Regions from separate parts of the Streptomyces sp. NPDC059534 genome, predicted to be linked through region 1. Evidence: riboswitches for the same ligand, from Rfam matches in the RefSeq annotation. Region 1 holds a riboswitch; the other holds the start of a gene.

Evidence for each region. Region 1 has a riboswitch for cyclic di-AMP ahead of ACFVZH_RS08685 (transglycosylase SLT domain-containing protein). Riboswitches for the same ligand answer to the same signal wherever they lie in the genome.
Region 2: another riboswitch for cyclic di-AMP. It lies ahead of ACFVZH_RS23175 (C40 family peptidase); the one in region 1 lies ahead of ACFVZH_RS08685 (transglycosylase SLT domain-containing protein).

What each region holds. Positions count from the first base shown of each region.
Region 1 is NZ_JBHWAQ010000005.1:224,580-232,329, reverse strand. Features, by position in the region: partial or broken gene ACFVZH_RS08690 (hypothetical protein) at 2-385, shown strand; gene ACFVZH_RS08685 (transglycosylase SLT domain-containing protein) at 379-1,272, opposite strand; cyclic di-AMP (ydaO/yuaA leader) riboswitch at 1,277-1,460, opposite strand; gene ACFVZH_RS08680 (hypothetical protein) at 1,801-2,418, shown strand; gene ACFVZH_RS08675 (phosphocholine-specific phospholipase C) at 2,472-4,496, opposite strand; gene ACFVZH_RS08670 (DeoR/GlpR family DNA-binding transcription regulator) at 4,654-5,460, opposite strand; gene ACFVZH_RS08665 (SIS domain-containing protein) at 5,609-6,532, shown strand; gene ACFVZH_RS08660 (ketose-bisphosphate aldolase) at 6,569-7,405, shown strand; gene ACFVZH_RS08655 (hypothetical protein) at 7,438-7,750, opposite strand, start outside.
Region 2 is NZ_JBHWAQ010000019.1:158,430-166,179, reverse strand. Features, by position in the region: gene ACFVZH_RS23185 (ATP-dependent Clp protease proteolytic subunit) at 1-400, shown strand, start outside; gene ACFVZH_RS23180 (hypothetical protein) at 408-713, shown strand; cyclic di-AMP (ydaO/yuaA leader) riboswitch at 1,028-1,234, shown strand; gene ACFVZH_RS23175 (C40 family peptidase) at 1,238-1,714, shown strand; gene ACFVZH_RS23170 (ATP-binding protein) at 1,834-2,271, opposite strand; gene ACFVZH_RS23165 (8-amino-7-oxononanoate synthase) at 2,437-3,615, opposite strand; gene bioB (biotin synthase BioB) at 3,759-5,021, shown strand; gene ACFVZH_RS23155 (adenosylmethionine--8-amino-7-oxononanoate transaminase) at 5,014-6,294, shown strand; gene bioD (dethiobiotin synthase) at 6,378-7,094, shown strand; gene ACFVZH_RS23145 (VOC family protein) at 7,138-7,482, shown strand; gene ACFVZH_RS23140 (class I SAM-dependent methyltransferase) at 7,493-7,750, shown strand, end outside.

The DNA of each region.
Region 1 (7,750 bases):
CGCCGCGATGAGAGAGGCTCGGGAGAGCGGCGGGAGGTCATCGACACGTCGCCGTGCCCCCCCCCCCCGGCGGGGGGGGCCCCCCCCCGCCCCGGGCGCCCCCCCCGACCCCGGGTGCGGGGTGAGCGCGGTCGTCTCGCGGGGCGGCCGGCCGGACCTCGCGGGCGACCGGCTGGCCGCCGTGCGGGCGCCGACCCTCCTGGTGGTGGGCGGCGAGGACGCGCTGGTCCTGGACCTCAACCGGCGGGCCCGGTCACTGCTGCGGTGCGAGAACCGGCTGGCCGTCGTGGAGGGCGCCACGCACCTCTTCGAGGAGAAGGGCGCCCTGGAGGAGGTGGCGGCGCTGGCCACCTCCTGGTTCAGCGAGCACTTCCGGGGTCAGTAGGCGCCGTTGACGTTGTCGATGGAGCCGTAGCGGTCGGCCGCGTAGTTGCACGCGGCGGTGATGTTGGCGACCGGGTCGAAGAGGTCCATGGACGTGCCGGGCACGTGGTAGGCCAGGAAGGTCGGCTCGATGACCTGGAGCAGGCCCTTCGAGGGCGTGCCGGCCACCGCGTTGGAGTCCCACAGGTTGATGGCCTGGGGGTTGCCGGAGGACTCGCGCATGACGTTGCGGTGGATGCCGTCGTACGAACCGGGGATGCCCTGCTGAGCCATGATGGCCAGCGACTCGCGGATCCAGCCGTCGAGGTTGTCGGCGTAGTTGGTGGCGGCGGCGGGCTCGGCCTGGACGGGGGCGGCGGGGGCGGCGGCCGGGGCGGCCTGCGCGGCCGAGGCACCCGTGTTGGTGGCGGCGGACGGGGCCGGCGCCCGGCGCTCGGAGCGGCTCGCCCGCTCGGTCGAGGCGGCCTTCTTCGCCTTGGGGGCGGTGACCTTGGCGGAATCCCGACGAAGTGTCAGTTCGAGGCCCGGGTGAATAAGTGACGGATTGTCACCCACGGCGCTCTTGTTCGCGTGGTAAAGGTCCTTCCAGCCGGCCTGAATTCCCTTCTTGTGGGCGATCAGGGAAAGGGAGTCGCCGCTGACGACCGTGTAGGTGCGGGCGGCCGCAGGGGCGGCCGGAGCCTTGGTCACGGTCGGTGCCGCTGCGGTGGCCGCGGGGGCGGAAACGGCGCGGGTGGTGAATTCCGGGGCGCCGGACACGGGCGCGGCGCCGGCCACGGCCGGGGCGATCAGCGGGAGGGCGAGGGCGACTCCACCCGTGCCGACCAGGGCGAGTCCCTGGGAGACGGGGCGGCGTCGGGGGCGGCGGTGCGTACCGTGAGCAGGCATGACGGATTCCTCTCCGGCGCCTGCGGGGTGAGCTGTCGGGTTCGGACGGGAGATGTCCGGCCGCGCGCACGCGGCTGCACCCCGAGCCGTCCCGGATTCCGGGCCGGCGTATTCGTGGGTCCCCCGCTCCTGCCGTCGGGTGAAAGGGAGGTATTTCAAGCGGTGGCAGGATTAGGCGATCCGCTCGAATGGAGGTGACCGTAGGCCAGTAATGCGACGGATAACAAGAGGTCCGGAGTGGCCGTCGCGGCAAAAGGATCACTTAATTCATGGAATTCAAGATCGACCGGCTCTCCCGTGCGGCTAACTTCCTTGTGCCCCACGGGCCGCGCGGATTCCGGTCGTCGCGGTACCGCCCGGAAAGTGAGTCGCATCACCAGGGTCTCAATGTCCGAATATGCACGGTAAATCTGTTAATAGGGGAGTGGGTGGAAAAGCCCCTGTCGCTATGCGGGCACTCAAGGGCAAAAGTCGCAAAACCGACATTCATCCTGAAAGATGAAGCCACCCCGACCGAGGAGCCACCGGATGACCCCCGCCACCTCCCTGCTCAGCCCCGACGCCGTCGACCGCGAGGCCGCCGCGCTCTACGAGAGCGCCACGTGGCAGCGGATCGTCACCGACTGGGCCACCGACGAACCGCTCGCCCCGGCCGGCCCGCCGCCGGGAACGGAGAGCTGGCGGAAACTGCTGACCGTGCCGGTGGAGCGGCTCGTGGCCGACGCGCTCGACGCCCTGCCGCCGCCCCTGCCGGCCGAGCGCCGGCTGCCCGGCCGGATCGGAGCCGCCCTGCCGGACCGGCTGCATGTCTGGCGCCGCATCGGCAGCGCCGACCTGCGCCCGTCGGTCCACCTGGGCTACGCGCGCCTCGTACTGACGGAGTGGGGCTGGCAGAACGCTCCGTACAGGCTGCGCGACGTCCGCGGGGCCCGGTGCGTCTGCGGCGCGCTGCTCGCCGCGCACCGGCTCGGCCACGGCAGCGGGGACACGATGAACGAGGCGGCGGCCTGGATCATGACCGAGCTTCGGTCGCGGGGGTGGCACGACCTGATCGGACCGTGGAACCGGGCTCCGGGCCGTACCGCCGACGACGCCGTGGCCCTGCTCGACGCGACCATCGAACGGGCCGCGCAGGCCGGCCGCTGACGGCCCCCGGTGTGCCGGGCGCGCCGGGGCGGCCCGGCACACCGGGGAGCGGGTCAGCCGCTGACGCTGGGCGCCCCGGTCTCGATGTGCCCGGTGTACCGGCGTGACCAGGTCCCGTCGATGTCGGCGAGGATCGTGAAGTCGTACCAGCCGCCCTGGTACGCCACCGCGTTGAAGAAGTCCTCACGGCTGGAGTTCGCGGGCACCGTGTACGTCCATGGTCCGTCCGTGCGGTAGGCGTTCGAGCGGATCGTGAAGGTGACGGGCCCGCCCGAGGCGTTGGTCATCCTGAACCACAGGGCCGTCTTCCCCGTCCCCGGCTCGGTCGCGAAGCGGGCCGCCACCTCGACGGCCTTGCCCGCCTTGGAGGCGTCGCCGATGAAGCGGCGCAGGAAGCGGTTGGGGCCCATCATCGAGATGTCGTACTTGCCGGAGCCCGAGCCCGTGCCGATGTTGAAGTAGTCGGAGGCCGTGCCGCCGGGGTCGACCGTGTACTGCCAGGCGGCCGTGTCGCGGTACTGGTGCGGGTGGATCGAGAAGTGCGCCGCGCGCTTGGCCTCCGCTCCCTGGTTCGTCATCGAGAACCAGGCAAGGATCTTGCCCGCGGCCCCGAACTCGAACCGGTCCAGGTTGCCGTTCGCCTGGTACGGCACGGCGCGGGCCGGACGGGTGCCGGACTCCTGCGCGGGAAGGGCGTTGTTCTGGGGCGCGGGGTTCGGCAGCGGCCCGCACGTCGCCTGGCCTATCACCTTCGCGGTGGAGGGGAGTCCCGCGGGCACGCCGTACACCGGGTGGGCGAAGTCGAAGACCCCGGTCAGGTCTCCTGTCACCTTCCTGCGCCAGGCGCTGATGTTGGGGCAGGTCGCCGGTGTGCCGAGGGCGGCCGTCCAGGTCTCCATGAAGCGCAGCACGGAGGTGTGGTCGAAGACCTCGGAACTCACCCAGCCGCCCCGGGTCCACGGGGACATGACAAGCATGGGGACGCGGAAGCCCAGGCCGATCGGCACGCCGTCCAGGTACTCGCCCGGCGTTCCCGGCGGAGCGACCGGCGGCGGCACATGGTCGAAGAAGCCGTCGTTCTCGTCGTAGTTGAGGAAGAGCACCGTCGAGTCGAAGACGTCGGCGTCGGCGGCCAGCGCCCGGTAGACGAGATCGACGAAGTGCGCGCCGTCGCCCGGCGGCGCGTAGGGGTGCTCCGAGAACGCCTCGTTCGCGACCACCCACGACACCTGCGGGAGCGTGCCCGCGAGGACGTCGGCGCGGATCGCCGCGGCGATGTCGTCCGGGGTCGAGCCGGTCACCTTGGGGACCGAGCCCATGCCCCGGTCGTACAGCGGGTCGCCGGGGCGCGCGTCGGTGAACTTCTTGAAGTAGGCGAGGCCGTTGTCGCCGTAGTTGTCCTGGGCGTTCTGGTAGACCTTCCAGCTCACTCCGGCGCGCTGGAGTGCCTCGGCGTACGTCTCCCAGGTCAGCCCCGACTCGTCGCCGCCGTCCTTGCTGGAGCCGTCGATCTTGCCGCTCCACAGGAAGGTGCGGTTGGGGCCGGTGGCGCTGAGCGTCGAGCAGAAGTACGCGTCGCAGATCGTGTAGTGGTCGGCGAGCGCGTGGTGGAAGGGGATGTCCCCGCGGTCGAGGTGGCCGAGCGACCGGGTGTTGCCCACGCCCGTCACCCAGTTGTCGAGGCGTCCCTTGTTCCAGGCGGCGTGCTGCGAGGTCCAGCTGTGCGGCAGGTCGCCGTTGCACTGCGCGAGGGTCTCGCCGTCGACGCCCCCCGCGGGCGGGGTGTCGCTCAGCTTCCAGGGGTAGTGGCGGCCGCCCCAGTTGGGCTGGTTGAACATGCCCCAGCCGCCCGGGAGGTTGCCCGCGGCGCGGTCGGCGAAGCCGCGCACGCCGCGCAGGGTGCCGAAGTAGTGGTCGAAGCTGCGGTTCTCCTGCATGAGGATCACCACGTGCCGGACGTCGGTGAGCGTGCCGGTGGCCGCGGTCGCGGCGGCGGACGCCGGCACCGGCGGCAGCGCCGCACCCGCCACGAGCCCCGCGCCGATCCCGACGAATCCCCTGCGGCTGATGGGAAGCATGCCCCGCCTCTCGTGTCACGGTGTGCCCCAGCGGCACGTCGGACACATGATGGGGGAGGGGAGCTTAAAGGTATACGGCTGTGCCGTAATTACTGGGTTAACAGACAGAGGCCAGGAAAAACGGGGCCCGAATTGGTCCGCCCACGGACCAATGGAGTCAGACGGTGATCACCTGCACGCCGGCCTCGGTGAGCTGGGCGACCGTCTCCGGCGCGATGCCGGTGTCCGTCACGAGCACGTCGATCCGGTCCAGACCACAGATCCGGGCGAACGCGCGGCGGCTCATCTTCGAGGAGTCGGTCACCACGACGACCCGGCTCGCCCGCTCCGCGAAGAGCCGGCTGATGCTCGCCTCGTCCTCCTGGTGCGCCATCACGCCGAGGGTGGCGTCGACCCCGTCGACCCCCAGGATCACCACGTCGAGCACGACCTCGTTGAGCACCCCGACGGTCAGCGGGCCGACCAGCTCGTACGTCTGGGGGCGGGCCACCCCGCCGGTGGCGACGATCTTGATCTGGGGCCGCACCGCGAGTTCGCCGGCGATGTTGAGGGCGTTGGTGACGACGGTCAGCGCGGGGCCCCCGGACGCCGTCGCCGGTGACGCCTCGGCTCGGCCGCTCGCGAAGCGCAGGGCCAGGGCCCGTGCCACCTCGGTCGTCGTGGTGCCCCCGTTGAGGCCGACGACGTCGCCGGGTGCGACCAGATCGGCCGCGGCCTCCGCGATCCGCCGCTTCTCCGGCGCGTGCCGTGTCGACTTGTAGCGCAGCGGCAGTTCGTGCGAGACGCCGTGTGCCACGGCCCCGCCGCGCGTCCGTACCAGCAGCTGCTGCTCGGCGAGTTCGTCGAGGTCCCGGCGGATCGTGGCGGCGGAGACGTCCAGTGCGATCGCCGCGTCCTCCACCTCCACCTTTCCCGAGGCCGCCAGCAGCTCAAGGAGCGTGTTCCACCGTTCGTGCTTGGACATGCGTCCTTCCCTCCCGCTCGTGCGCGCGTCCGATTCTATCTGCCGATGGGTGCGGGATCTGGAAAGGCGATGCATGTTTCTGCTTGAATGTCCTTGATTTCGAGCAGTTTCACTCATCATCGTGCACTCTTCTTGCAAGGAGCCTCGCATGACCACCACCCGTACCGCCGTGGAGATCGCCTCTCAGCCGGCGACCTGGCGCCAGGCGGCCCGCACCCTGCCCCAGCACGTCGCCGCCCTGCCCCGACGCGGGGAGCGGGTCGCGGTGATCGGCTGCGGCACCTCCTGGTTCATGGCCCTGGCCTACGCGGAGCTGCGCGAGTCCGGCGGGCACGGCGAGACCGACGCCTTCGCGGCCTCGGAGTTCCCCTTCGGCCGCCACTACGACCGGGTCGTCGCCATCACCCGCTCCGGCACCACGAGCGAGGTCCTCGCCGTCCTCACCCGCCTGCGCGGCACCGTCCCCACGGGCGCGGTCACGGCCGACCCCACGACCCCCGTGATGGACCTCGCCGACGACGTCGCCGTGCTGGACTTCGCCGACGAGGAGTCGGTCGTCCAGACCCGCTTCGCCACCACCGCCCTCGCCCTGTTCCGCGCCCACCTGGAGGCCGAGGAGGCGCTGCCCGACGGCGTCGCCACCGTCGAGGAGGCCGCGCGCGACGCCGAACAGGCCCTCGCGTCCCCCCTCGTCGAAGAGGTGCTCACGGCCGAGCAGTTCACCTTCCTCGGCAGCGGCTGGACCTACGGGCTCGCCCTCGAGGCCGGCCTGAAGATGCGCGAGGCGGCCGGCGCGTGGACGGAGGCGTACCCGGCCATGGAGTACCGCCACGGCCCCATCAGCATCACCAGGCCCGGCCGGGTGACCTGGGGCTTCGGCGTCCTGCCGGCCGGACTCGCGGACGACGTGCGCAAGGTCGGCGGCACCCTCTCCGAGAGCGACCTCGACCCGCTCGCCGACCTGATCCGCGCCCAGCGCCTCGCGGTGGCCGTCGCCGAGGCCCAGGGCCTGAACCCGGACACCCCCCGCAACCTGACCCGCTCCGTGGTCCTGGCCGACGTCCATGCCTGACCGCCGCCAACCGCTCGACCACCCGGGAGAAGGACCATGCCGCTGACGCCCACCGATGAGATCGTCCGCCGCGCCCGCGCGGCGGGCACGGGCGTGGGGGCGTTCAACGTCCTCCAGCTCGAACACGCCCAGGCCATCGTGACCGGCGCCGCCGACGCCGACCGGCCCGTGGTCCTCCAGATCAGCGAGAACACCGTCCGCTACCACGGCGCCCTGGAGCCGGTCGCGCTCGCCTCCCTGGCGATCGCCCGCGCCGCCAAGACCCCGGTCGCCGTCCATCTCGACCACGCCGAGAACCCCGACCTCGTCCGCGAGGCGGTGGGACTCGGCCTGGGTTCCGTCATGTTCGACGCCTCGAAGCTCCCCTACGCGGAGAACGTCGCGGCGACTCGCGAGGTGGTGGAGTACTGCCACCGGCACGGCGTCTGGGTCGAGGCCGAACTCGGCGAGGTGGGCGGCAAGGGCGGCGCCCACACCCCGGGCGTGCGGACGGACCCCGACGAGGCCCGCGCCTTCGTCGCGGCCACCGGCGTCGACGCCCTCGCCGTCGCGGTCGGCAGCGCCCACCAGATGCTGACCCGGGACGCGGTCCTCGACTTCGACCTCATCGCCCGGCTGCGGGCCGCCGTGGACACCCCGCTCGTCCTGCACGGCTCCTCGGGCGTGTCCGACGCGGACCTCGGCTCCGCGATCGCCGCCGGCATGACCAAGGTGAACGTCTCCACCCACCTCAACAAGGCGTTCACCCGGGCCGTCCGCGCCCACCTCGCCGACCACCCGACCGCCGTCGACCCCCGGCACTACCTCACCCCGGCACGGGCAGCCGTGGCCCACGAGGTCGCGCACCTCCTCACGGTCCTGTCCCCGGCCTGACGGGGGCATGGCGGGGGGGGCGAGGGCGTGCTCTAGGACCGGTCGGCGGCGGCGTGCTCCTTCAGGAAGGCGCCGGCATGGGCCGCGGCCTCCTCCTTCGTCGGGTGGGTCAGGCCGCGGCCGGTCTCGCCGTGCGACCCGTCGGCGCCCTCGCCCGTCCACCTCCAGCCGCCGGACGAGGGTTCCCGCGTCAGCTCGGCCGTCCCGCCGCACAGTTCGAGTGCGACGGTCGATCCCGGCGCCGCGGCGGCCGGACGGGTGACGGCGTTCGGCCACTTCTTGCGGGCGCCCTGCCGGGTGATGCCCCAGACGGCCCCCATCTGCTCGTAACTGGCGCCGTACGAC
Region 2 (7,750 bases), on a different contig from region 1:
CGCGATGACCGCGATCCACGACACGATGGCCACGCTCCACTGCGACGTGGAGACCACCTGCCTGGGCCGGGCCGAGTCCACCGCCGCCGTCCTCCTCGCCGCCGGCACCCCGGGCAAGCGCATGGTCCTCCCCGGCGCCCGGGTCACCCTCGAACAGCCCACCCTCGACGAGCCGATGCGGGGACAGCCGAGCGACCTGGAGGTGCACGCGCGCGAACTGCTCCGGCAGCGCGCCATGGTGGCCGGGCTGCTCACCGAGCACACCGGACAGAGCCGGGAGCGGATCGACGCCGCCCTCGACCGCCTCACGGTGCTGGACGCCCCGGCGGCGGTCGCGTACGGCCTGGCCGACCACGTCGTCACCAGCCGGCGGGCCTCCGCCGGCGGCGCGGCACGGTGAGGCGGCCGTGGTCCCCGAGCTGCCGCCGCTGCCCGCCCTGACGGGGGCCGAGGGCGAGTTCATCGACGCCTACCTCGAAGTCGTGGACCTCCTGGGGAAGATCAATCCATCCAGGGGATCGCATACCTATGGGGCCTTGCGGGCGGCGCAAGCCCTGGTCGGGCGCGCGGAGGCGTTGCGCGCGGCCCTGACGCTCATGCATATGCGGGGCGAGAGCGAGGTGCACGCGGACACATTGGCGCGCGCCCTGCGGGTGTTGGACGGCGAGCGCCGGGCGGACCGGGTCACCGTCCCCCACACTCGGGCGAGTTGACATTCCGGCGTGTCGTGTCGAGGGCCGGACGGCCGACGCGCGCCGCAGAATCCATAGCTCGTTCGGCGTAGTCGACGAGTCGATATTTGCAGCGGGTGAGTTGCACAACAGGTGTACGCATTTGGCGGAATCGGACGTTCCGCCGCTGGTACGGGGCTCGTCGGCCAAACCTCCAAAGATCACAAAGGCTGCCTGTCCACCTGAATGGATCAGTCGTGAGGAGCCTCACATATCGCCGTTTCAACTCGGTTTTCGCCCATGTCGTGAGTCAAGATCCCTGACGACGACAAGCCCCCGCCACCACGGCGGGGCGGTCCGGGCGGACGCCGAGTCCTGCCGCTGTCCCGGACGTCTGGTCGACAGGATTGGATCGGCAGGAGTGGAGGACCCGATTTTTACGGGGCGTACGCGCTGTTCCGGCAGCGAGGCCGTTCCTTGGGGTGAAGCCGCAGCCGCGGCCGGGCATCTTCGCCAGCCCGAACCCGACAGGTCATCCTTCGCAGGCGGCTGACGAAGGGTTGCGCATGACTGCGCAGATGCACGTCCCGTCCCTGCTGTCCCGGGCCGGAGCCGTCTCGGCTCTCACCCTCGCCGCCGTCGGCGGCACGCTGCTCGCACCAGGAGCGGCGCCGGAGGCCCAGGCAGCGACCACACACGCGAACCAGGCACTGAGCGTCGCCGCGTCCAAGAAGGGATCGCCGTACCGGTACGGAGCCACCGGCCCCACCCGGTTCGACTGCTCCGGTCTGACGCTCTACGCGTACAAGAAGGCGGGCAAGTCGCTGCCCCGCACCGCGCAGCAGCAGTACAACAGGACCCGGCACATCTCCGCGTCCAGCAGACAACAGGGGGACCTGGTCTTCTTCCACTCCGGCGGGAGGGTCTACCACGTGGGCATCTACGCCGGCGGCGGCAAGATCTGGCACTCGCCCAAGACGGGCTCCTGGGTGAAGCTCGACAGGATCTGGTCGTCCAAGGTCTACTACGGCCGCGTCCGATGACGGCCCCCGCCCGCTGACGCGGGCCCCCGGACCGGAGTGAGGTGTGGGGTGGCGCCGCCCCCTCCTCCGCCGGACAGAGCCTGGGGCTCCCCGATCCGGCCTGACCGGCAGGACACCTCCTAGCAGCTCGGAACCGGGGCCGCCGTCCACGGGAGGGTGATCCAGACCGTCTTGCCGCCCTCCGCGGTCGGGGTGACGGAGAAACGGCCGCCGGCCTCCGCCGCGAGCGAGCGGATGATGACCAGGCCGCGGCCGTTGTCCTGCTGGACCGCCGCCGGGAGGCGGCGGGGTCGGCGGGGATGGCTGTCGGTCACGCCGATGTGCAGCACCTCCTCGCGGACCAGACGGACGTCGACGGTGAACGTCGGCGACTGGCCGAAGGTGTGGAGGACGGCGTTGGTGGCCAGCTCCGAGACGATCAGGCGGATCGCGTCGGCGGCGTCCGCGGCGCCGTCGAGGCCCCAGCCGGTGAGGACGTCCGCGACGTACCGCCGGGCCGTGGGCACCGAGGCGGGATCGCTCGGCAGCGTGACGGATGCTTCCTGGTGATCTGCCATGCGACGCAGTCCCTTTCCCGCCGGGAACACCGCCCCGGATTGCACTTCGCGTCAGAGTGCCACCGATCGTGCCGCCCCGGGCGGGGTTCCACCAAGATATGTCCCCATCTGTCGCCCGAAGCGGTGAACTCTGCGGCCCGCGCACGCGCTTGGGCCGCCGTCGCGTCAGCCGACGGGCGCCGTCCGCAGGATCGTCTCCACCGCACGCTCGACCTGTGCGTCGGTCAGGTCGGCCCGGGCCGTCAGCCGCAGCCGCGAGATGCCGTCGGGCACCGAGGGCGGCCGGAAGCAGCCGACCACCAGACCCTGCTCGCGGCAGTCCGCCGCCCAGGCAAGCGCCGCCTCCGGGGAGGGAGCCCGGACCGAGACGACGGCCGCGTCGGGCCGGGCCGCGGTGAGGCCGGCCTCGGTGAGCCGCCGGTGCAGGACGGTCGCGACGGTACGGGCCCGTCCGGCGAGGCCCGGTTCCGCGGCGATCAGCCGCAGGCTCGCGAGCGCGCCGCCCGCGGCGGCGGGGGCGAGCCCGGTGTCGAAGATGAAGGTGCGGGCGGCGTTCACCAGGTGCTCGATCACTCGGGCGGGGCCGAGCACGGCGCCGCCCTGGCTGCCCAGGGACTTGGAGAGGGTGAGGGTGGCGACGACGTCCTCGTCGCCGGCGAGGCCGGCCTCGTGGACGGCTCCCCTGCCTCCGTCGCCGAGCACGCCGAAGCCGTGGGCGTCGTCCACCACCAGGCCGGCACCGTGGGCACGGCAGGCCGTGGCGAGCTCGGACAGCGGGGCCTTGTCCCCGTCGACGGAGAAGACGGAGTCGCTGACGACCAGGGCCCGGTGCCCGGGGTGCGCGTCCAGGGTCTTGCGTACGGCCTCGGGGTCGCCGTGCGGGACGACGGCCGCCTCGGCGCGGGCCAGCCGGCAGCCGTCGACGATCGACGCGTGGTTGGCGGCGTCGGAGACGATCAGGGAGTCCCGGCCGCCCAGCGCGGTGAGCGCGGCGAGGTTGGCGGTGTAGCCGGAGGAGAAGACGAGGGCGGCCTCGAAGCCGCAGAAGTCGGCGAGCTCGCGCTCCAGGCGGGTGTGCAGCCGGGTGGTCCCCGTGACGAGCCGCGAGCCGGTGGAACCGGCGCCCCAGCGCCGTGCGGCCTCGGCCGCCGCCTCGGTGACCTCCGTGCGGCGGGTGAGCCCCAGGTAGTCGTTGCTCGCCAGGTCGAGGAGGTCCGACTCGGCCGCCCGGGGCCGCAGCGTCCGGACGAGACCGGCTTCCGCCCGGCGGCGCGCCTCGGCGTCGGTCCAGTCGAACGCGGTACGGCGCGGGCCCGCGGCCCGTGCGTCGTCGGCCTGTGGCATGCGGCGATCCTTTTGTAGGCAGCGCACAGACACTAGCCGGAGGGAGCCGAGGTCGGGATGTGGTCATCCACACACCCCAATCGGGGGCGTTTGTTCGGTTCCTCCTTGGCCCGGGGGCGGGCGGTAGGCAAGGATCTCAGGTTATGGACCTGCTGAACACGCTGGTGGAGAAGGGGCTGCGGCGCGAGCTGCCGACCCGTGAAGAAGCGCTCGCCGTGCTGGCGACGTCCGACGACGAACTGCTCGATGTGGTGGCTGCGGCCGGCAAGGTGCGCCGCCAGTGGTTCGGGCGTCGGGTGAAGCTCAACTATCTGGTCAACCTGAAGTCCGGGCTGTGTCCCGAGGACTGCTCGTACTGCTCGCAGCGCCTCGGCTCGAAGGCCGAGATCCTCAAGTACACCTGGCTGAAGCCGGACGAGGCGTCCCAGGCCGCCGCGGCGGGCGTCGCGGGCGGGGCCAAGCGGGTCTGCCTGGTGGCGAGCGGCCGCGGTCCGACGGACCGCGACGTCGAGCGGGTCGGCAGGACCATCGAGGCCATCAAGGAGCAGAACGAGGGCGTCGAGGTGTGCGCCTGCCTCGGTCTGCTCTCGGACGGCCAGGCGGAGCGGCTGCGGGAGGCCGGCGCCGACGCGTACAACCACAACCTGAACACGTCCGAGGCGACGTACGAGGGCATCACCAAGACCCACACGTACGCGGACCGGGTGGACACCGTGCAGAAGGCGCACGCCGCCGGTCTGTCGGCGTGCTCCGGCCTGATCGCGGGCATGGGCGAGACCGACGAGGACCTGGTCGACGTCGTCTACGCGCTGCGCGACCTGGACTCGGACTCGGTTCCGGTCAACTTCCTCATCCCCTTCGAGGGGACCCCGCTCGCCAAGGAGTGGAACCTGACCCCGCAGCGCTGTCTGCGGATCCTGGCGATGGTCCGGTTCGTCTGCCCCGACGTCGAGGTGCGGATCGCCGGCGGCCGTGAGGTGCACCTGCGCTCGATGCAGCCGCTGGCGCTGAACATCGCGAACTCGATCTTCCTGGGCGACTACCTGACCAGCGAGGGCCAGGCCGGCCAGGCCGACCTGGACATGATCGCGGATGCCGGCTTCGAGGTGGAGGGCGCGGGGACCACCACGCTGCCCGCACACCGCGCGGACGCGCTCGCGGCGGCGGGCGGCGGCTGCGGCTCGCACGGCTCGGCGGAGGGCACCGGCTGCGGCACGCAGACGTCCGCCGAGGGCGCGGGCTGCGGCTCGCACGCCGGTGGCGGCTGCGGCCCCTGCGGCGGTCACGCGGCGGAGCCGGCCGAGGCCCCCGCGGCCGAGGCGGACACCGCTCCGAACGGCGCCCGGCCCGATCTCGTGGCGGTACGCCGCCGGGGCGCCGGCACCGACCTGGCCCCGAATGCGTAACGACGAACTCCTCGCCCTGGACCGGGCGCACGTCTGGCACCCGTACGGCCCCATGCCGGGCCGCGCGGAACCGCTGGTCGTCGCGTCCGCGTCCGGTGTGCGTCTGCGGCTCGCCGAACCCGCCGAGGGTCAGGACGAGTTGGTCGACGGCATGTCGTCGTGGTGGTCGGCGATCCACGGCTACAACCATCCCGTGCTCAACGAGGCGGTACGCGGCCAGCTCGACCGGATGAGCCACGTCATGTTCGGCGGGCTCACCCACGAGCCCGCCGTCCGGCTCGCCGCCCGGCTCGTCGAGATCACCCCCGAGCCGCTGCGGCACGTCTTCCTCAGCGACTCGGGCTCCGTCTCCGTCGAGGTGGCGGCCAAGATGTGCCTGCAGTACTGGCGCTCCCTCGGCCGTCCCGAGAAGCAGCGGCTGCTGACCTGGCGCGGCGGGTACCACGGGGACACCTGGCAGCCGATGTCGGTCTGCGACCCCCAGGGCGGGATGCACGAGCTGTGGGCGGGGGTGCTCCAGCGGCAGGTCTTCGTGGACGCGCCGCCGACCGCGTACGAGGAGTCGTACGCCGAGCTGCTGCGGACGGAGATCGGGCGCCACGCGCACGAGCTGGCCGCCGTGGTGGTGGAGCCCGTGGTGCAGGGCGCGGGCGGGATGCGTTTCCACGACCCGGCCTACCTGCGGGTGCTGCGCGAGGCGTGCGACGCGCACGACGTGCTGCTCGTCTTCGACGAGATCGCGACCGGGTTCGGGCGCACGGGCAGCCTGTTCGCCGCCGATCAGGCGGGCGTCTCCCCCGATGTGATGTGCGTGGGCAAGGCGCTGACCGGCGGTTACCTGTCGATGGCGGCGACGCTCTGCACGGGCCGCGTCGCCGACGGGATCTCGCAGGGCGAGGTGCCGATCCTGGCCCACGGGCCGACCTTCATGGGCAACCCGCTCGCCTCGGCCGTGGCCCTCGCCTCGCTCGACCTGCTGCTCTCCCAGGACTGGGAGGTCGAGGTCAAGCGGATCGAGACCGGGCTGCGGGAGGGCCTCGCGCCGGCGGCCGACCTGCCGGGCGTGCGCGAGGTACGGGTGCTCGGCGCGATCGGCGTCGTCCAGCTCGACCACGAGGTCGACATGGCGGCGGCGACGCGCGCGGCGGTCCGGGAGGGCGTGTGGCTGCGCCCGTTCCGGGACCTGATCTACACGATGCCGCCGTACGTGACCGGCGGCGACGACCTGGCCCGGATCTGCGCGGCGGTCCTCGCGGCCGCGGCGGCGGGCTGACCGGCCCGCACGGGTTGAACCGCCCGCGCGGGCCGAACGGGTTGAACGGGTTGAACGGGTTGAACGGAAGGAGCGGGGCAGCAGTGGGAATCATCGTCGTCAGCGGTACGGGGACGGAGATCGGCAAGACCGTCGTCACCGCGGCGGTCGCCGCCGTGGCCACCGCCGCGGGGCGGTCGGTCGCCGTCCTGAAACCCGCGCAGACGGGAGTCGGGCCGGACGAGCGGGGCGACGCGGACGAGGTCGTCCGGCTTTCCGGCGCCGTGACCTCGGCCGAACTGGGCCGCTTCCCGGAGCCGCTGGCCCCGGGCACGGCCGCCCTGCGGGCCGGGATGGCCCCGGTCGGGCCCCGCGAGGTCGCCGACGCCGCCCGGAAGCTGGCCGCCGATCACGACCTGGTGCTCGTGGAGGGCGCCGGCGGGCTCCTCGTCCGCTTCGACGAGGAGGGCGGCACGCTCGCCGACGTGGCCGCGCTCCTCGGCGCCCCGGTCCTCGTGGTGGTCCCGGCCGGTCTCGGGACCCTCAACACCGCCGCCCTGACGGGCGAGGCACTGCGGGCGCGCGGCATCGACCAGCTCGGCGTCGTCGTCGGCAGCTGGCCGGCCGCGCCCGACCTCGCGGCGCGCTGCAACCTCGCCGACCTGCCGCTGTCGGCGGACGCGCCCCTGCTCGGAGCGGTTCCGGAGGGCTCGGGATCGCTCGCTCCGGCGGAGTTCCGGGCGGCGGCGGGCGGTTGGCTGGCCCCGGCGCTCGGCGGCGCCTGGGACGCGGCGGCGTTCGCCGACGCGGTCGGGGTCTGAAATCCGCACGGCCCCGGCGACGGTGACTCCGTAGGCTGGGGCCATGCGCGCTCACGTTCAGGAGATCGTCTTCGACTGTGCCGGTCCGGCCGCCCTCGTCCGGTTCTGGGCCGGGCTCCTCGGGGGCGATCCGGTCGACCGGAGTGACGACTGGTCGTACGTCGATCCGCCGGAGTTCGTCCGGCTCGCCTTCCAGCGCGTGCCCGAGGGCAAGGCGGTGAAGAACCGGGTCCATCTCGACCTGGAGGTCCCGGACCCGGACCGGGCGGCCGAGGAGGCGCTTGCGGCCGGCGCGGTCAGGGTCGGCGGGCTCGTGACCGACGAGCAGGGCTCCTTCCAGGTCATGCGGGACCCGGAGGGCAACGAGTTCTGCTTCGTGACCGGGTGAGGGGCGTACGGTGACCCCGCCACGGCCCGGAACCCGGGCACCCCGCGTCCATCACCCCCTGTTCGCCCGGTTCTACGCGCGCGTGAGCGTGTCGGCCGAAGGACGCGGCGGACTCGGCGCCCTGCGCGAGGAGCTGCTCTCCGGCCTCGCCGGCCGGGTCGTCGAGATCGGGGCCGGGAACGGACTGAACTTCGCGCACTACCCTGCCGGGGTCACCGAGGTCGTGGCCGTCGAGCCCGAGCCCCGTCTGCGGCGCCTCGCCGAGGAG